Regions from separate parts of the Paenibacillus sp. J22FR83 genome, predicted to be linked through region 2. Evidence: riboswitches for the same ligand, from Rfam matches in the RefSeq annotation. Region 2 holds a riboswitch; the other holds the start of a gene.
The links. A riboswitch is a leader RNA that binds a small molecule or an ion and turns the genes downstream of it on or off. The one in region 2 is predicted to bind cobalamin.
Positions count from the first base shown of each region.

Region 1: linked by a shared signal. The riboswitch ahead of AC58PV_RS31775 (ABC transporter substrate-binding protein) and the one ahead of AC58PV_RS30160 (S-layer homology domain-containing protein) in region 2 are both predicted to bind cobalamin.

Region 1 covers NZ_JCAUAM010000026.1:32,504-43,195, forward strand. Annotated here, with positions in the region: gene AC58PV_RS31760 (aminotransferase class I/II-fold pyridoxal phosphate-dependent enzyme) at 1-842, shown strand, start outside; gene AC58PV_RS31765 (aspartyl-phosphate phosphatase Spo0E family protein) at 920-1,177, shown strand; gene AC58PV_RS31770 (hypothetical protein) at 1,240-1,767, shown strand; cobalamin riboswitch at 1,800-1,952, shown strand; gene AC58PV_RS31775 (ABC transporter substrate-binding protein) at 2,256-3,266, shown strand; gene AC58PV_RS31780 (FecCD family ABC transporter permease) at 3,266-4,303, shown strand; gene AC58PV_RS31785 (ABC transporter ATP-binding protein) at 4,309-5,085, shown strand; gene cobT (nicotinate-nucleotide--dimethylbenzimidazole phosphoribosyltransferase) at 5,109-6,215, shown strand; gene cobU (bifunctional adenosylcobinamide kinase/adenosylcobinamide-phosphate guanylyltransferase) at 6,242-6,796, shown strand; gene cbiB (adenosylcobinamide-phosphate synthase CbiB) at 7,030-8,031, shown strand; gene cobS (adenosylcobinamide-GDP ribazoletransferase) at 8,007-8,828, shown strand; gene cobD (threonine-phosphate decarboxylase CobD) at 8,867-9,973, shown strand; gene AC58PV_RS31815 (cobyric acid synthase) at 9,966-10,692, shown strand, end outside.
Region 2 covers NZ_JCAUAM010000022.1:100,728-111,419, forward strand. Annotated here, with positions in the region: gene AC58PV_RS30145 (NUDIX domain-containing protein) at 1-114, opposite strand, end outside; gene metE (5-methyltetrahydropteroyltriglutamate--homocysteine S-methyltransferase) at 487-2,775, opposite strand; gene AC58PV_RS30155 (LysR family transcriptional regulator) at 2,877-3,788, opposite strand; cobalamin riboswitch at 3,937-4,133, shown strand; gene AC58PV_RS30160 (S-layer homology domain-containing protein) at 4,269-5,912, shown strand; gene AC58PV_RS30165 (DUF4430 domain-containing protein) at 5,912-6,832, shown strand; gene AC58PV_RS30170 (energy-coupling factor transporter transmembrane component T) at 6,829-7,719, shown strand; gene AC58PV_RS30175 (ATP-binding cassette domain-containing protein) at 7,692-10,166, shown strand; gene AC58PV_RS30180 (DUF4430 domain-containing protein) at 10,259-10,692, opposite strand, start outside.

The sequences.
Region 1 (10,692 bases), on a different contig from region 2:
TGCGTTCCCTGATTACACCTGGGGATGAGATTCTAATTCCTGAGCCTTGTTATATTTCGTACTCACCAATCACGGCTATAAGTGGTGGTGTGCCAGTGGGGATCGAAACATTTGCGAAGGACCAATTCAAGCTGACTGAAAAGGCACTTCGCGATGCGATTACGCCACGTTCCAAAGTTCTCATTCTGTGCTACCCAAGCAATCCAACGGGCGGTATCATGAGCTACGAAGATTGGCTGCCGATTGCTAAAGTTGTAGAAGAGCATGATCTGATCGTTATTTCCGATGAAATTTATGCAGAATTGACGTACGGTCAGAAACACGTGAGCTTCGCAGCAGTGCCTGGGATGCAGGATCGGACGATCCTTGTTAGTGGATTCTCTAAAGCTTTCGCAATGACTGGATGGCGGATGGGGTATGCTTGTGGTCACAGAGAGTTGATTTCCGCTATGACTAAAATTCACCAATACACGGTGATGTGCGCACCAGTTATGGGGCAAGTCGCTGCACATGAAGCGTTGACGAATGGACTGGAAGAGAAAGATCGGATGATTGAGTCCTATAATCAACGGAGAAGATTGATTGTCAAAGGCTTCCGTGAAGTCGGACTAGAATGTCATGAACCGCAAGGTGCTTTCTATGCGTTCCCAAGTATCGTGGCTACAGGATTAACATCTGATGAATTCGCGCAACGTTTATTGTACGAATCTAAGGTTGCAGCTGTGCCGGGCGATGTGTTTGGATTAGGTGGCGAAGGCTTTCTACGATGCTCTTACGCTTATAGTGTTTCCCAACTGAATGAAGCCTTAGAGAGAATCGGTAATTTCTTGAGGAAATTATAATATTCTTTATAAATTCATATGTTCATAGGAGACGAAAACTGGTATTCTAAGAGTAAGGAGGGATGAGCGTGGCTTTTATGGAATATCAGCTTACTAACTTTCAGAAGCAATTTCAAATTCGAGAGCAAGATTTCGGACAGCGCTGGCTGACCAGAAATGCCAAGAAGCAAAATTCCCTAGCTCTACTTGAAGAAGAGATTCATTCGTTGAGGCGTAAAATGGAACAGATGGTCATGGAAGGTCAAGAAATGACATCTGATGCGGTTGTTGAACTAAGTACGATGTTGGACCACAAAATAAACGAATATATGACAGCAGGAAAGAAAAGTCGGTGAAAACCGACTTTTCTGACGACTACCGACAAAGAGAGAGTATTGACGGAGGGAATTACATACACATGAAAGCAAAATGGTTATTCGTTGTTATGCTGGGAATGATTTTGATGCTTACAGCTTGTGGCGGACCGAAGGCAGATGTATCCGTATTTATGATGGGACCTAACGGGTTTCCGAGTGAAGCAGCGGAGAAATTGGAAGTATCTTTGAAATCCAAGGTAGGCGAAGTTCCTACTGTGAAGCTGAATACATCTCCAATTTTTTCATTGGAAAAAATGATTGTTGAGCTTGCTGCTGGTGGTAATGGCATCTTCATCTTGGGAGAAGAACAGTTCAAAGGTTTGAGCAATCAGGCGGGATTTGTCTCATTGGATAACGTCATCAATCCTAAGGATTATCCAGATGGGGTTATCGAGATCAAAGAAGAAGGTAAGGCCGCGGAGAAGCACTTGTATGGCATTCCACTTAATGGGAATAAATGGATGAAAGAACAAGGCTTTGAAGGTAAAGGATTATTCGCTTTCATTCCTCAGAATGCTCCGAAAATGGACGAGGCTATGAAAGTTCTCCAAATTATTGCACAGAAATAAGAGCGCAACTTGAATCGACAAATAGCTTGAACGTATAATATGCAACTATAGGTACTAGTAGATTTCCAATTGGAACCTTACTAGTTAAGGGGAAGCCGGTTCAAATCCGGCACGGTCCCGCCACTGTAATTCAGTCTTGCGAAAGTCTGGAGAGTCAGGATACCTGCCTATCGTGCCGATACAACATCCTTCGAGGAAAAGGATCGCGTTAAATCAGGAAGCAGCGATTGAATGTGAGCTGCCCAATACCGCGATTTATCGTCTCCTTCGTTCCTAGTGAACAAAGGGGATTTTTTATTTGGAAAGTGAACACACGCTTCGGCGCCAACCACAGGGCTCTTGGCCAAGTGGGAATGATTAACTGGATTATCTCCTGTTATTTCAGGTGAAAATCGTCAAATGGTACATGTTGAGTAAAATTAGATGTAGAAAATCCAGTTATTCTCCCTTGGCTATAGAGCCAAAATAATGAAAAGAGGGTTTAAGTGATGAAACAGAGCAATTTCAAAAGAGGACTTATTCTTACATTAGCGGTTGCTACCGCGATTTCGTTAGCTGCATGTGCGAAGAAGGAAACGGAAATTACAGATCCATCGAAATTAGGTGGTGCGGGGACGAAGGCTCCAGTAGCATCGGCAGCTCCAGTAACTGCGAAGAAAACGACCTATCCGTTGAAAGTCAAAGATGCGACAGGTAAAGAGTTCACATTCGACAAAGCGCCAGAGCGAATTGCTTCCGTGTCACCATCAGAGACAGAAACGCTGTTTGCGATTGGACTCGAAGCAAATATTGTCGGAGTGTCGGATTTTGATGATTATCCAGATAGCGCCAAATCGAAGCCCAAGCTAGGCAGCATTACGAAGCCAAACACGGAGGCTGTCATAGCTACGAATGCGAATGTTGTCTTCACGGGTGTTTCCATGGATGCTACAACTGTTGAGAACCTACGTAAGGTGAATATTAACGTATTCAAAGTTGATCCCAAAACGTTAGATGATGCTATGAACAATATTCTTACATTCGGACAAATTACGGATCATCAAGAACAAGCCGAAAAAGTCGTTGCCAAAATGAAAGCGGATCGTCAGAAGGTTGTTGATGCCGTGAAAGACGTGAAGCAGGAGAACAAGAAAAAAGTATACATCGAGTTTGCACCAGGTTGGACCGTGGGAAGCGGCGTGTTCATGGATGAGTTGATTACCCTATCTGGGGGGATTAACGTGGCTGCGGATAAAGCTGGCTGGTATGAGATCAGTGAAGAGAAGATCATTCAGCAAAATCCGAATGTCATCTTATTCGCCAATGGTATTGTCGATTTTAAAAGTAAAAAGCCGCTAGAGGAAATTATTCGTTCACGCGGAGGCTGGGATGCCATTGATGCGGTGAAAAATAAACGCGTGGTCGGTCTTGACCAGAATTCCGTAAGCCGTCCGGGTCCTAGATTGACGGAGGGGCTGCTGGAAATAGCGAAAGGAATCTATCCTGAATTGGTGAAATAATGAAAAGAAAATTAATGCTTGGGGGAGGAGTGGGAGTTATACTCCTTCTTCTTTCTATTGTGGTGAGTTTATCCATTGGGTCGGCTCAACTCCCTATTACACATATTGTGGGGATACTGGCGAAGCATCTTCCTTGGATAGGTAGTCACATTGAAGTGAACTGGCCGCAATCTTCGGAACAGATCATCAATAAAGTAAGAATCCCTCGCTTGTTATTAGGTATACTTGTAGGAGCCGTACTTTCCATAGCTGGCGCTGGATTTCAAGGCGTTTTGCGCAATCCGCTAGCCGACCCCTACTCTCTCGGTGTATCTTCAGGAGCATCTGTTGGTGCAGCATTTCTTATTTATTTCGGGCTGCAATTCGCCTGGTTCGGGCAATGGTCGATCCCTATTGTAGCTTTCGCAACTGGCCTTATTTCCTTATTCTTAGTCTTGAGGCTGGCCATGATTGATGGGAAGTTGAAGATGGAAACGTTGATCCTATCCGGTGTTGTCATGCAAGCATTTTTAGGTGCGTTTGTATCGTTTCTAGTCGCGATATCGAATCAAACGATTAATGAAATTCTTTTCTGGCTAATGGGTAGTCTATCGATGCGCGGATGGTCATATACGTATATGATTTTACCCTATCTCGTAATAGGGATCGTGATTCTGCTAAGCTATGCGAGATCGTTGAATCTACTGGTACTAGGAGAGCGCCAAGCTGCGCATCTCGGAGTTCATGTCGAGCGTACGAAACTGATCGTATTGATTGCTTCCACTTTGATCACGGCGGCGGCTGTGTCTGTGGCGGGGGTTATTGGCTTTGTAGGATTAATTGTGCCGCATTTAGTACGGCTGTTGGTGGGGCCGGATTATCGCTTAATTATTCCTTTATCGGCGATCGGAGGCGGGATTTATGTGTTATGGGCAGATACATTGGCCCGAACAATCCTGAGTCCTACGGAAATTCCTCTCGGCGTGGTTACGGCGTTTCTGGGTGCGCCATTTTTTGCCTATCTACTCCATAAAGATAAGAAAACGTTGAGAGGTTGATTACGATGATTGGAGTCGAGGGGCTTTATCAGAGCTTTCGAGAGCAACAAGTGCTGAATAATATGAGCTTTGAGGTTGGGCAGGGAGAGTTTTTTGGGATCATTGGTCCAAATGGCAGCGGCAAATCTACCCTGCTTCGACTTCTCTCAGGCATGGATCCTGTGATGCATGGGAAAGTGCGTGTAAACGGAAACCCGATATCTTCGTATTCGCGCAAAGAGCTTGCTAAATGGCTCGCGGTCCTTCAGCAAGATGCTTTGCCCCCGGTTGGCTTCACGGTTCGTGAAGTCGTGGAGATGGGGCGCTATCCGTTCCAAAATTGGCTTGGAGAAGATTCGGCGGAATCAGAGGGTCTTATTGATGCCATTATTACAAAGCTTGAGTTAGACGGGCTCGTTGATCGAACGATTGAGCGTCTGAGTGGTGGAGAACGTCAACGCGTTGCACTAGCCAAAGTGATGGCACAGCAACCAAGCTTGCTCATGCTCGATGAGCCGACAACTTTTCTTGATATTGGATATCAGATACAGATGATGGATTACATTCGTTCTTGGCAGCAGGAGTCGGAATTGACGGTGATTGCGGTTTTACATGACCTGAATCTGGCAGCGCAGTATTGCACGAGATTGATGATCGTTCATGAAGGACGAGTCGTCGCAATCGGAACACCGGCAGAAATTATTACGAGTACACAAATAGCTGACGTATACGGAACAGAGCCGATTGTGCTGAAGCATCCGGTTAGTGAAGTACCGCAAATTTTGTTACAACCTGGGAAATAAATTGGGTTCGGAGGATGGAGATAATGAACACTCTACAACAGTTGATAGATAGGATTGAACCCGTTAATCAAGCGTCTGCTCGTCAAGCTAATGATCATTTGGACCAATTGACGAAACCGCAAGGAAGCTTGGGAAAGCTTGAGGATATTGCTCGCCAAGTCGCAGGGATTACAGGTGAAGTGATACCGGCTTTTGAAAAAAGAGCAGTTATTGTCATGGCTGGTGACCATGGTGTATGTGAGGAAGGCATCAGTGCCTTCCCAGCGGCTGTGACACCGCAAATGGTACTCAATTTCTTGTATGGCGGTGCTGCAGTTAATGTCCTTGCTAGACATGCCGGAGCCGATGTGGTTTGTGTGGATATGGGGGTCAATGCTGATTTGGAGCATCCCAATCTCGTTGCTCGCAAAGTTAGAAAAGGCACGCGCAACATGGCAAAGGAAGCGGCTCTAACCTTGGAAGAGACGACCCAAGCGATTCTAGCAGGCAGTGAAATTGTTGATGATTTGGTGGCAAAAGGGTACCGGCTTTTCGCTACGGGCGAAATGGGAATTGGCAATACGACGGCGAGCGCAGCGATTGTGTGTGCGTTGACAGGCATAGATACTGGCCTAGCTGTAGGCCGTGGTACGGGGATTGATGATGCGACTTGGCTGCATAAGCAATCGGTTGTGAATAGAGCGCTAAGAGTGAATGGGTTGCACGGGCGTGGGGTGAAAGTGGGGGCGAGTGCGAGTGCAAGTGCGGGAGAAGGCTCAAGCGGTGAGTATGCGCTTGAAGTGTTGAGTAAGGTCGGCGGATTGGAGATCGCCGGACTTGTTGGGGTGATCCTGGGGGCAGCGAAGCATCGCTGCCCGGTCGTTGTCGACGGCTTCATCTCGTCGACCGCAGCGCTCGTGGCGAGCCGATTAGCTCCGCTGAGCGCGTCCTACATGCTCGCCTCGCACTTATCGCAGGAGCAGGGACACAAGAAGGTGCTCGAGTCGGTTGGCCTCGCAGCGATGCTGCAAATGGATATGCGACTTGGCGAAGGCACAGGCGCTGTGCTTGCGTTCAACTTGATCGATGCCGCAGGCAAGATCATGAAAGAAATGGCGACCTTCGAAAGCGCAGGCGTTTCGAGGGAGTAACAGACAGAGAGACGGAGGGGAACGCGATGGCGGTTCTGGTAACGGGCGGAGCGCGCAGCGGCAAGAGCTCCTTCGCAGAGAAGCTAGCGATGCATCGCGGCAAGCAGGGGATTTATATCGCGACCTCCCACATCTACGATGAGGAAATGAGGGAGCGGGTTGGGCTTCACCAGCAGCAAAGGCTGCAATCGGGATTCCCTTGGGAAACCCGAGAGGAGCCGTATGCGCTGAAAGACTGTCTCACGCAGCTTCAAGAAAGCAGCGAGGGTGCAGTGGTGTTAGTCGACTGCCTAACCCTATGGCTGACGAACTGGCTGCTCTACTATGAACAGGAGAGCGATGCACCTCAACTCGTATCCAACCAAATTGACGAGCTTGTGAATGTCGTGTCCTCCTACTGTGGACAACTCATCTTCGTTACGAATGAAGTTGGTGACGGGATTGTGCCGGAATATCCGCTTGGCCGTCAATTCAGAGATTTGGCTGGACGGATGAATCAACGTGTCGCTGAAGTATGTCAGGAGGTTTTCCTGGTTACGGTCGGTATCCCGATCGAATTAAAAAGCAGAGCTTATATGTAAGGAATGGATATGTTTGCGTGGTTTGGGTTTCGTATAGATGGGAGTGCAAGAAACTGGTGGTGAGTGTAGTACGATATTTCCGATCTAAATCGGGGATTTCGTGCGTAAAAGCGTGAGTAGTCCGATTTTAGAGTTGCGATAAAAACGATATCTAAAACGTGGCCGCACATCCTCGAAGGACTTCGAGAGAAGTTACTCCCAAAGACAAGTAAGTACGGAATGGTGAAGCTCTTATGTGGATATATACATGGCAGGAAATCGTCTGGATGACGGCTGCTGCAATAGCACTAGACTGGCTGATTGGTGATCCGAAGTGGCCCACGCATCCCGTCATACTTATTGGACGCTGGATCCGTTGGGTAGAAGATAGACTGCATCCTAGGGAAATGGCGACAACGGCTGCCCTAGTTGATCGGCATCGAAATCGGTTGCGCATGAAAGGCGTCATACTTACGCTTTCCACAATCACACTGAGCTTTAGTGTGGTACTTGTGCTCGTACACTTCGCCAATGATATTCATCCTTGGCTAGGGTATGCAGTCTCAACCTGGCTTATCTCCACGACAGTTGCGATCAAAGGCCTAAAGGACGCCGCGTATTTGGTTTACAATCCGCTGCGCAAGGGCGATCTCGCGGATGCTCGCAAGTATACCGGCTACATCGTTGGCCGGGATACGGATGCGCTCCACGAGGAGGAGCTCACGCGAGCCGTCGTGGAGACGGTCGCGGAGAACATCGTGGACGCGGTCATCGCGCCCTTGTTCTATGCGCTCATCGGCGGTGCGCCGCTGGCGATGCTCTACCGTGCATCGAATACGCTGGATTCGATGGTCGGGTACCGAAATGACAGATACCGTCATTTCGGCACCGCGTCGGCCCGCTGGGACGACGCCCTGAACTGGATCCCGGCGCGGATCACCGGGATCCTGCTGATCCTCGTGGCCCTGGCGAAGCCGGGCCTCTCAGCGAAGCGCGCGGCGGCGGCGATCCGCCGCTTCGCGCATCTACACCCCAGCCCGAACAGCGGGATCCCGGAGTCGGCGGTAGCCGGAGCACTCGGGATCGAGCTTGGCGGGCTGAACGTCTATGGCGGCGCGGCGAGTGAGCGCGCCCGCCTGGGATGGCCGCTGCGTCCGCGAACGCAGCGAGACATTGTGAACGCCGTGAGTATGCTCTACGGCGCCAGTTATGTAGTGATGGGAGGACTCTTGTGCGTCGCACTCATACTTTATTAGACTGGCTGCGAGCCTGTCTGGCAGCCTTTCAATTCCTGACGCGTCTGCCGATTCCTGTGCAGATTGATTATACCGAGCGTGTGTTTCAGCGCAGCTCTATATTTTACCCATTGGTTGGCTCCGTGATCGGACTGCTTCTCCTGTTAGCTGGAGAAGGGCTCTCTCACGTGCTGCCAAGCATGCCGGCAGCCATCCTGCTCTTAACGATCTGGGTCACGCTCACAGGCGGACTGCATCTAGATGGTCTCATGGATACCGCAGATGGCATTCTCAGTCATCGTCCACGCGAGCAAATGCTTGAGATTATGAAGGATAGCCGTGTTGGTGCGATGGGCGTTATCGTGTGTGTTCTACATTTATTGTTAAAATTTTCCTTGCTCTATACCATGCTGGATACCAATCATGCAGGGGGACAAGGAAGTCTGCTTATTCTAATAGCGATCGTGCCGATCTGGAGTCGTTGGTTTATGGTTGCAGCTATACGAATGTGGCCTTATGCAAGACCGACTTCGGGATTAGGAAGTCTGTTCCGTGGCGTTAACAGCAAGCATGTCACAGTATCCCTAGTAGTAGCCCTATTAACAACTACGCTTTGTATTAGTACTGCAAACCTAACTCCGCTACCGAGCTGGAGCATGGTTCTAGGCTTTATGACTATCACAACGCTAGTTGGAAGCGGAATTGCCGCTTACATCTCCTCCAAGCTTGGTGGACTTACAGGAGATACATACGGTGCTTTAAATGAGCTCCTGGAGAGTGTGCTGTTACTAGCCGTCATCATCTTCCTGGGTAGTTAGGGAGAGTTTGTCATCTTTTTAGGAAAGGAATGAGATTGATGTTAGAGCGTTATGGACACGGAGGGGATCTCTGGTCAGCGGAGGAAGCTTGGGGTCGGCCGAAGGAGCTCTTCCTGGACTACAGCTCAAATATGAATCCGCTTGGACCACCTGAGGTAGTAAAGGAAATTCTAGCAGCAAGCTGGCAAGATATCGTCAAATATCCAGATCCTGCTGTGCGTGAGCTTCGCCGAAAGCTAGCTCAGAAATACGAGATTGATCCTGAGAGTATTTTAGTAGGAAATGGTGCTGCCGAGCTGATCGATTTGATCATCCGTGTAGTACAACCAAGTAGGACTGGACTTGCTAGGCCGTCTTTTAGCGAGTACGAGGAAGCGGTTCACAAAACGGGAGGAAGGCTAACCAACATCCCATTAAGCCCTCAGCATCTGTTCGAACTACAATGGCCGGATGTTGAAGCAGCGCTGCCAGATGTCGATTTATTTTTCCTCGGGCATCCTAATAATCCGACAGGCAAGCTAATTCCTCATAACGTCTTAAGCAATCTGCTGCAGAGTCAGCGCAAGCTTGTGCTGGATGAGGCTTTTATGGATTTTGTTCCCCAGGAATCAGAACATTCACTTCTGAAGCTGGCATCAACAAGCGCTAATCTGATCGTGATCCGTTCGATGACGAAATTTTATTCCATTCCTGGCATTCGTTTAGGCTTTATGGTGGCTCATCCTGATCTCATCCAGCAACTGCGCCAGCAGCAGGTTCAGTGGAGTGTGAATTACCTCGCACAGCTTATGGGGGTTGCGGTGTTGGATGATCACGGTTTTGAGCAGTCTACGAGAGAATGGTTGCGTGTTGAGAAGCCTTGGTTGGTGGAACAGCTGCGACATTTGGGCTTGGAAGTAGTTCCGAGTGATGTGAATTTCCTGCTGTTTTTATTCCCCGTCGCAAGCGGAATTACGGTTAAACAGGCGCAACACTATATGGGTCATCAAGGGATTCTGATTCGGGATGCATCCTTATTTGAAGGACTGAACGAACGATATTGTCGTATAGCTATTCGGCTTCGCGAGGACAACGAGCGTTTAGTGCAAGCCTTAAGCCAAATGATGAACGATTTAAGGAAGAGCGGGGGTGGAGGTCATGCGTAATTCCCAGTCAGCGGTTCTCATGATTCAAGGTACAGCTTCCGATGTGGGCAAAAGTATTCTTACGGCAGCTTTATGCCGTATTTTCGTAGGGGACGGCTGGCAGACAGCGCCCTTCAAATCGCAAAATATGTCACTCAATTCTTACATTACTTTCGATGGCAAAGAAATAGGCAGAGCACAGGGCGTGCAAGCAGATGCTTGCCGAATCGTCGCGACGACGGATATGAATCCCATTCTGCTCAAGCCCAAGCAAGACATGGTTGCGCAAGTTGTTGTTCATGGTAAACCGTATGCAGATTTGGATGCAAGGACGTATAGGGAATCTTATTTGCCACAAGCGGAAACGATTGTGAAAGATGCTTTAGAACGTCTGCGCAGCGAGCATGACATTGTCGTTCTGGAAGGGGCGGGAAGTCCAGCGGAGGTCAATCTGAAGGATCGCGACATCGTCAATATGCGTCTGGCTGGCTGGGCAGATTCACCGGTGCTGCTCGTTGCCGATATTGATCGTGGCGGTGTTTTTGCTTCGATTGTAGGTACGCTTGAAATCTTGACTCCAGAGGAAAGAGATCGCGTAAAAGGATTCATTATTAATAAATTCCGTGGCGATGTCAGTCTCTTGAAGCCAGGTTTGGATTGGCTGGAAGAGCGGACAGGGAAGCCTGTTCTTGGCGTCATTCCCTACTTGCAGCAGTTGGGTATTGAGGACGAAGACTCGG
Region 2 (10,692 bases):
CCTCAGACACTCCTTCGATAATAGGATATGTTGATGGGGCAGCGCACCGGCAAACGCATGAAACAACGAACTATTCTGATTATAATCAATGCTGAGGATGAGTTTCTTTTTCACAGGATGCACTCCATTTTCTTGTTTATGTGTTGGGTTTCTTCTCACCTAAATGGAAAATATACAGCTATTTTCGCCATATTCCCCTGAGTATCTAATTTAACTGTAAAATATGCAGGTAAAACTGCCACTTTCTCTCGAATCGGATAAAACAGGTCGATTTAACTGGAGGTTTTCCATCTAATCTTCATTTGATCAGCAATCCCCAAATATAACTGTATAAAATCCATGTATTCCCCCAGAACACCGGTAAATTCTCCAAATGCCCCACATGCCACCGCCCTGTATGCAAAAAAGTATTTGATCCTAGGATCAAATACTTTTTCCAGACGTAACTCAAGGGATATTTCAATGCTAGAGTAAGAATTACTGGTTCTACACTAGAGCAGCATGCTGGTCACGAGCAATTTGCGTCGCCGCTACCATGTTGCGTAAGGAAGCAACCGTTTCTTCGAGTCCGCGCGTTTTCAGACCGCAATCCGGATTGATCCAGAATAGCTTCGGATCAAGTACACGCAGGGCGCGTTCGATCATCGCTGTCATTTCCTCGACACTCGGCACGCGTGGGCTGTGAATATCGTATACGCCTAAGCCAATACCCAGCTTGTAAGTATTCAGCTCGAAGCTATGGATCAATTCACCGTGGCTGCGGGACGTTTCAATGGAAATAACGTCAGCATCCATCGCTTCGATGGAATCGATCATGTCATGGAATTCGCAATAGCACATGTGCGTATGAATTTGTGTTGTGTCTTGCACCGTGCAAGTCGCAATGCGGAAAGCTTTGACCGCCCAAGCCAGATAACCGGCTTGCTCTTCTTCCTTCAGCGGCAAGCCTTCGCGAACCGCAGGCTCATCCACTTGGATCATGCCGATTCCAGCTCCCTCAAGTGCTTCGACTTCTTGTCTAAGCGCATAAGCCAGTTGGTAAGCGATTTGTTCGCGAGAGATATCGTCACGGACGAATGACCAGTTCATGATAGTAATAGGTCCCGTTAACATCCCTTTGACAGGACGGCTAGTGCGAGACTGCGCATACTTCGTTTCTTCAACCGTCATTTCGCCAATGAAGGCAACATCTCCGTAAATGACCGGCGGCTTCACGCAACGGGATCCGTACGATTGGACCCAACCGTACTGCGTAAAGGCAAATCCAGCTAATTTCTCGCCGAAGAACTCAACCATATCCGTCCGCTCGAATTCCCCGTGAACGAGTACATCGATGCCAATCTCCTCTTGCAGCTTGATCCAGATGTCGATTTGTTCTCGAATGAACGTCTCGTACTGTTCATTGCTCCACTCGCCCTTACGCCACAACTGACGCGCCTTGCGCACTTCCGCAGACTGCGGGAAGCTTCCGATCGTCGTTGTCGGGAATAGTGGCAGCTGCCATTTCGCTTGTTGCGCGACATGACGCTCCGCAAAAGGACGGGAACGCTCCGGCTGCTGAACACGAAGCTCTGCAACCTTCTGTCCGACATCGTTGCGGCTGCGCGCTTCCGACTCTTGCAGGGCTTGCAGGGCACGATCGCATGCTTCCAATTCTCCGGCAATCGCTGCAGGGCCTGCGGAAACAGCTTTCGTAAGCAAGACAAGCTCAACCAGTTTCTCATCGGCATAAGCGAGCGCATCTTTCAATACAGCCTCCAGCTTCGTCTCCCGCTCCGTCGATACAGGCACGTGGAGCAAGCTGCTTGACGATTGTACGAGAAGTCGTTCAGCCGGTACAAGCGCAGTAATTTCTTCCAACAACGCCAGCTTCTCACGCAGAGATGCTTTCCAAATACCGCGTCCATCGATGACACCTGCACCTAATACTTTGTCAGCTGGGAATCCGAAGGTTTTCAAAGCTGCCAAGTTTCCTTGAAGGCCATGAACGAAGTCCAGACCAAATCCTTTGACCGGCAAGGAAATAATGTCAACGTAACGATCTACGGATTCAAAATACGTTTGCAAAACAATGTTCAAGCCAGGCACGGCTTCGGCAAACGTTTCATAGATGGTTTTCAGTCTAGCAACATCCCCATCGCTCAACTTCGTGACGAGAATCGGCTCGTCGATTTGTACCCATTGAACGCCTTCTTCTGCAAGTTCTTTAAGAATTTGCACATATAATGGAAGCAACGTGTTCAACCACGTGTCGAACTCCGATGCGCTGAAGCCTTTGGACAGCTTCAAGAATGTCAAAGGACCGACGATAACTGGCTTACCTTCGATACCTAGCTTCTCTTTCGCTTCCCGGTAAGCAATTAGAGGCTTGTTCTCCGTAATGACAGGTGAAGCTCCGTTCAGTTCAGGCACGATATAATGATAATTGGTGTTGAACCATTTGGTCATTTCACTTGCTGTAGCATCTTTCGTTCCTCGGGCAACTCCGTAATACACTGACAAGGGCACTACGCCACCCTTAAAAGCAAACCGCTCAGGAATGATGCCAAACATAGCAGCTGTATCTAGAATATGATCGTAATAGCTGAAATCGTTGACAGGAATAAGGTCAATCCCTTTCTCCTGCTGCTTGCGCAAGTGATTTAAACGAATCTCCTGCAACTGTAATTCAAACTCTGATTCTTCCAGCTTACCTGCCCAGAAAGCCTCGAGTGCCTTCTTCCATTCTCTGTCAGCACCGATACGCGGATATCCTAAACTACTGCTTCTTACCATCGGACAAAACCCCTCTGCAATTTGTTATACAAAAGATAACATAGCAGAGTAGTTATAACGTAACTGGAATAATGTATATCTAGATATAGGAAAAAGCTATATTAAAGCACCATGGGGGCAATGGCTTGTTGAAGGGCTTCTACATAAGCAGTTCCCAGCTTGGATAGCGAGATATGGCTATGGGAAATCCAACCCACATTGATGGTTTCATCACAATCCAGTGGTACAGGGATAATCTCATTGCCATTCAAATCTGAGCTTAAGACCCCGGTTGATATGGTATATCCATTTAAACCGATTAATAAATTGAAAAGCGTCGCCCGGTCATTCACACGGATGCTTTTCTTATGTGACATCGTACTAAGAATTTCTTCGGCAAAATGAAAAGAATTATATTCCCCTTGATCAAAGGATAAATACGGATAGCTCTGCAGCTGGTCAATGGTGACCATGGATTGCTTAGCGAGCGGATTTTTAATGGAGATAAAAATATGCGGTTTGGCGATAAATAAACTATTAAATTGCAGATTTGCGCTTTTCAGCAGCTTGTTTATCACCTTGCCATTGAACTCATTCACGTATAAAATGCCGATCTCGCTCCGCGAGTTTTTGACATCTTCGATGATTTCATATGTTTTGGTTTCACGTAAAGCGAGCTCATATTCCTCCTGCCCATACTCCGCAACCAGACTCACGAATGCATTTACGGCAAAAGCATAATGCTGCGTCGATACAGAAAAATGCTGCGAAGAAGGCTTCGCATTGAGATATCGACTTTCCAGTAACTCCGCCTGTTCGACAACTTGCCGCGCATAACTTAGGAATTCCACACCTTCCTTCGAAAGTGAGATCCCTTTATTGGATCTATCGAAGATCGAGATTTGGAGTTCTTCTTCCAGATCTCGAATCGCATTGGAAAGGCTGGGTTGAGAAATAAACAGCCGTTTCGCTGCTTCATTAATCGACCCGCGGTTCGCGACTTCAATCACATATTTTAATTGCTGTAATGTCATGGCTTCGTCCCTCCCACTGGCATATGAACCAGCGCTTCGTGAATTATGACTATGGTAACACATATTGTGTGAATTGCCGTAAATGGAAGGTCATTTGCTAGTAAACTTCCATAGACAAACAATTCAACTATATATATGATTAAACTAATTAAATAATGGATAGTTAAGGTGCATGCTTACGAACGTAGGTAATGCTTAATTGGGAAGTCTGGTGAAATTCCAGCACGGTCCCGCCACTGTAAATGACGAGCGACTCTAGAAATGGCCACTGGTATAGCTATACTGGGAAGGCGAGAGAAGCGTTGACGCATGAGTCAGGAGACCAGCCTTACTGTGTATTCACAAACTCTACGGATGATAGAGGAGGTGCTTTTTTTCGTTGTCTACGACCCATACTGACATCACAGCCCTTGATTTTTTCCACGCAAGGGCTTTTTTGTATGTTCATCATCCCTATCATTTTTCACTTGGAGGATCACAATGAAACTACCTTATAGGATGTTCACCCTATTCATGGCTCTATTCCTACTGGCAAGCAGTCTAAACATCGTGCCTGTATCCGCTATGCCGAATGCAGCTGTAGACATTGCTGTACAGGATACAGCGCAGTATGTGCTTACGACTGTACAGAAACCGGAAGTTGGTTCTATCGGCGGTGAATGGGCCATTCTTGGCCTTGCTCGCTCCTCCGCTGACGTGCCGCAAAGCTATTACGACGATTATTATAGAGGCGTAGAAACCTACGTGAAAGCGTTGAATGGCAATCTGCATGATAAAAAGTATACCGAATACTCCCGCTTGATTATCGCTTTAACAGCAATTGGCGCGGATCCCAGTAACGTCGGAGGCTATAATTTGCTGAAGCCGCTCGGCGACTTTGACAAGACGATATGGCAAGGGATCAATGGGCCGATATTTGCTTTAATTGCGCTCGACAGCGGCAAGTATACGATACCTGTCAACCCAACGGCCAAGACGCAGGCAACGAGAGAAATGTACATTGACGAAATTCTATCGAATCAGTTAGCAGATGGCGGCTTTGCACTTTCGGGCACGTCGGCTGATCCTGATATTACCGGCATGGCCTTGCAAGCTCTAGCCAACTATCAGAACAATGCGAAAGTCAAAGCAGCAACAGAGAAGGCCATTATACTTCTATCTCGCATACAGGACAATGAAGGCGGGTATGCCAGCTTGGGTGTAAGTACTTCGGAGAGCACCGTGCAGGTATTAATGGCACTATGTGAACTGGGGATTGACCTACACGACAGTCGTTTTGTGAAAAATGGCAAAACCATCGTCGATAATTTACTCTCCTTTTATTCAAAAGGACAAGGATTTCAACATACCACGGATGGCAGCGGAGCAACGGGCATGTCTACAGAGCAGGCCCTCTATGGACTTGTGAATGTCCAACGCATCCTATCAGGTCAGAGCAGCCTCTACAGAATGAACGATGTCAAGTTATCTACTTCATCTACGCATGTAGGCAATTACGGATTAGCCAACAAGAACAAGGATATCAAAGTGATGCCCGTCATCGCTGCGAATCCGTCTTTCTCGGATATTACCGAACATGCGAACAAAACAGCCATTGCATCCCTGGCATCTAGAGGCATTATTAATGGATTGACGGACAATCATTTTGCGCCGAATCAAACAATGACTCGCGCTGAATTTGCAACCATTGTAACCAAAGGTCTCGGCCTTCCTCTGCGAAAACAAACACAATTCCATGATGTCCCTGCTGCAGCATGGTACGCAGACTATGTTGGTACGGCATATTCTTACGGCATCGTAAGCGGAACGTCCGATACCACATTTACGCCAAATAATACGATTACGAGGCAGGAAGCTGCTGTCATGATTGCCAATGCAGGCAAGCTCTCTGGCATGAATACGACGTTAAGCACAAGTGCAATCCGAGATATGCTAGCGCAATTCGGGGATTACACACTCACGGCGGAGTGGTCGAGGAATGCACTGGCTTTTAACTATCGCGAACAGCTATTATCGCAGGATATGCTCAATATTGAGCCTACTCAAACTGTTACACGGGCTGAAATCGCGGAGATGCTTTACCGCCTACTCACTGCAGCACAGTTAATTAAAGAGGCGAGCTAATGCGATTTACTAAAAATAAAGTTATTGCCGCAGCACTTATCCTGGTCGTACTCGTCATTGCCTACCTAAGCAGCGGACAACCGCGGCAACAGGCTATGCCGACGTCTACCATCGCGCTTGAATCTAATAATCCAGCGGTAGCTTCACCTGCTGTGACTGAACCGAGCGCTGAACGGTCGCCAGCGCCCACAACATCACCCGACGCTGCACTTTCAAGTACCGAGACACCAGCGGCAAGTCCGACTGTGGCGTCTCCGCCTGCGTCTGAGGCTGCATCCCCATCTCCACCTGCCTCGACTCAGGCCGTGGAGCCACAGGCTAAGTCGGGTGGGGACGGCAGCCAATTGGATCTACCCAAGGCAACCGCCCCAAGCGCAAGATCAGCTATGCCAATTGACCCTAAGACGGGGAAGGATCCATACCTGACCGAGCCTGTTCCTGAAGGCAAGCCGCTGCCCATAGAGCCGGAGAACGCGAAAACTTCTGACAAACAACTGACAGCTACCCTTTCGGTAAGCTGCTTAACGATACTTAACAACATGAAACTTCTCGATCCGGAGAAGGTCGATCTAGTCCCGAAGGATGGTATGATTTTCAAAGCCCAGCAGGTGACTTTTTATGAGGGAGAGTCCGTGTTTAATGTCCTACAAAGAGAGATGAAGAAGAACAAAATTCATATGGAATTCGTGAATACCCCGATTTATAATTCCGCCTATATCGAAGGGATTAACAACCTATATGAATTTGATTGTGGAGAGCTCTCAGGTTGGATGTACAAAGTGAATGGCTGGTTCCCCAATTATGGTGCGAGCCGCTATCAACTGAAGCAAGGGGATGTCATTGAATGGGTATACACCTGTGATTTGGGACGTGACGTCGGGGACACCTATAATTCAGCAGGCGGTGGTAAGAAGCAATGAGGGATTCCTTTGCAAGCTTCCACCCCTTCGTTAATTTTCTATATTTTACATGCGTCATCCTGTTCTCAATGGTCTTCATGCATCCGATCAGTCTAGTGATTTCCCTGAGCTTTGCCTTTGCTTATTCGATCTATCTCAACGGGAAGAAAGCCATCAAGTTCAACTTTATCTACATGCTTCCTTTCCTTATCATCACCGCGTTAATCAATCCTGCCTTTAATCACGAGGGCGTTACGATACTGATGTATTTGCATAGCGGCAATCCACTGACCCTGGAATCGATTACCTATGGCTTTGGGGCAGCGGCGATGTTCATATCCGTCATCTGCTGGTTTTCTTGCTATAACGCGGTTATGACGTCGGATAAATTCATTTATTTGTTTGGTAAAATAATTCCAGCCCTGTCGCTCATTTTCTCCATGGTGCTGCGCTTTGTGCCTCGTTTTAAGGCTCAGCTCCTCATCGTTTCCAATGCACAAAGGAGCATCGGCAGAGATGTCTCCAATGGCAGCCTTATCCGAAGGATTCAGCATGGCCTACGGATCCTGTCCATCATGGTGACCTGGATGCTTGAAAATGCCATTGAAACGGCCGATTCGATGAAGAGCCGTGGGTACGGGTTGAAAGGAAGATCGGCATTCTCCATCTTCACATGGGATAGCCGTGATCGAACCGCGCTTATCACCCTTCTCGCAACCGCAGGCTACATCTGCATTGGAGCTGCTGCGAAAGCGATGTATTTCCGATACTTTCCTTCTATGCGAAGTACGGGGCTTTCTTTTTACAGTATAAGTGTCTTCATGGCCTATGCATTGCTATGTGCAATACCGCTTATTATCAACATAACGGAGGATAGAAAATGGAAGTCTTTACAATCCGACAATTAACATTCTCCTATCCTGGCTCCCTAGGGCATGCGCTGCATGAGGTATCTATAGCTATAAGGCAAGGCGAGTTTATCACAATTTGCGGTAAATCAGGGTGCGGTAAATCAACGCTCTTACGGCACTTAAAAACCGATCTTACCCCTCATGGATCACGAAGTGGCGAGATCTTATTTCATGGGACGCCTCTCGAAGAGCTCGACCGACGTACCCAAGTTGCCCAAATCGGTTATGTCCTGCAGTCTCCCGATAACCAAATCGTGACTGATAAAGTCTGGCATGAGCTTGCTTTCGGTCTTGAAAGCCTTGGATACGACACTTTGGAGATTCGGCGGCGTGTTGCTGAAATGGCCAGCTTCTTCGGTATACAGGAATGGTTTCATAAACCCGTGACCGATTTGTCCGGCGGTCAGAAACAGTTGCTGAATCTGGCATCCATTATGGCTATGCAGCCCAAAATTCTGATCTTAGATGAACCTACAAGCCAGCTTGATCCGATCGCTGCATCCGAATTTCTAGCTGCAATTGGCAAAATCAACCGAGAGCTCGGCGTCACCATTCTCATCTCCGAGCATCGTCTCGAAGAAGTAATGCCGCTATCCGATCGGGTTATTGTCATGGATCATGGCGAAATTCTCCAAGTAGGAACGCCGAAAGAGGTCGGCGAGAAACTTCGGGATGTAGGGCACGACATGTTCTATGCCATGCCAACACCTATGCGTGTGTATGCTCGCATCGATAATCAGCTTCCATGCCCCATTACAGTGCGTGAGGGAAGGGAATTCTTGCATCATCTTGCTCAGAAGCAAGCCTACGCGCAAGATATTCCAGCTGCGGACATGCCTGTGCGAACAACTGAACCAACGCTTGAGCTTGACGAGGTGTGGTTTAAGTATGAGAAACACGCCCCTGATGTCGTGAAGGGCCTTAGTCTACGTGCCTATCCAGGTGAACTCTATGCGATTGTCGGCGGCAATGGAACGGGCAAAACAACGACCCTCTCCCTCATCTCTGGACTCCGCAAGCCTTATCGTGGAACGGTCCTGATGAAAGGGAAAGCCGTCGACAAGTATTCGGACCGGGAGAAATTCAATGGACTCCTTGGCGTCCTTCCCCAGAATCCGCAATCACTTTTTGTCCATAAAACAGTGAGAGCTGATCTCCTAGAAATGCTGTCCGACAGCGAGCTGGACAAGGATCGTAAGCAAAACTACATACAAGAGATTGCCGAACTCTGCCTGCTGCAGGACCTTCTCGACCGTCATCCGTACGATTTGTCTGGTGGTGAGCAGCAACGAGCCGCACTTGCCAAAATCTTGCTTCTTCAACCTTCCATTCTACTGCTGGACGAGCCAACCAAAGGATTGGATGCCCATTATAAATTCATATTTGCCGACATATTGACCAATTTAAAACGACACGGGACAACCATCATTATGGTCAGTCATGATATCGAGTTTTGCGCTAACTTTGCTGACAGGTGTGCTATGTTCTTCGATGGTACGATCGTATCAGAGGACAATCCTCGCGAATTCTTTGCTGGAAACAGCTTCTATACGACTTCCGCAAGCCGTATGGCGAGAGACCTCATCCCGAAAGCCATAACGACCAATGACATCATTAAGGCCTTTCATGTGAATGAAGAGATGGATCATTTTACAAATAGGGAGCCCTTACTTCCATTGATTCGTAAAAGTGCCAGCACGACCATCGTTTCTGACCCTAACGAACAAACACCTATCGAACATAGAAGCCTCTCCAAGCGTACACGGACCGCCATGCTCATGATTTTTTTATTAATCCCATTAACTATCTGGTTTGGCATTTACTACCTGGACGATCGAAAATACTATTTCATTAGCATGCTGGTCATCTTGGAAACGATGCTCCCCTTCGCTTTGATATTCGAAGGGCGAAAACCGCAGGCCAGAGAACTTGTCGTCATAGCCGTGCTATGTGCGATAGGCGTCTTTGGGAGAATGGCCTTTTTCATGGTTCCTCAATTCAAACCCGTCGTGGCCATCGTTATCATTTCTGGCATCGCCTTTGGTGCAGAAACCGGCTTTCTCGTCGGTGCCGTTACAGGATTTGTATCGAACTACTTTTTTGGACAAGGGCCCTGGACCCCCTGGCAAATGTTCGCTTTCGGGATCATAGGTTTTTTGGCTGGAGCGCTGTTTAAAAAGGGGATTTTACAAAGGAATCGCACTGCTCTTTGTATGTTTGGAGGCGCAGCAACCTTTGTGATTTACGGGTTCATTATGAACTTTTCTTCCATCATGATGACGCAAGCCAAACCAACAATTAGCCTACTGGTGCTAGCCTGTATCCGAGGCATCCCCTTTGATTTGGTTCATGCCGCTGCAACGGTGATCTTCTTGTATGTCCTTGCAAGACCGATGCTTGAGAAATTAGACCGGATTAAAGAGAAGTATGGGCTGGTTTCGTAAAAGTAGAAAAGTAAAACAGAAAAACAGCACCTCATTGGTTAGTTAACCTTTGGGGTGCTGTTTTTTAATATAAGGGTTAAGCAAAAGTTGAATTACTTCTTATCGTGATAAGCTCTCATTGCAACAACCGTTGCCATTTCGCGCGTTACTTCATCACTCGGGTGGAACTGGTTATCCCAACCTGACATCAAGCCACGTGCCATAATCGTTTGCACACTCGCTTTAGCCCACTCGGATACCTGATCCAAATCGTCGATAGCTAGTGTCTGTTCAGCAGTTTGAAGCTTAAGGGCATTAACCATGATGACGGCCATTTGCTCCCGTGTTAACTTCTCATTTGGACTAAACTCGTCCGCACTCGTACCCGAGATCAGCCCTGCCTTATACGCCGCGTTCACGTAAGGATAGAACCAGTCCCCTTGCGCAACGTCGTTAAAGTTAATGACCTTAACTGCCTTCACATCTAGCCCAAGAACACCAACTAGCATCTTCATAAACTCCGCTCTAGTTACAGTTGCTTGAGGGC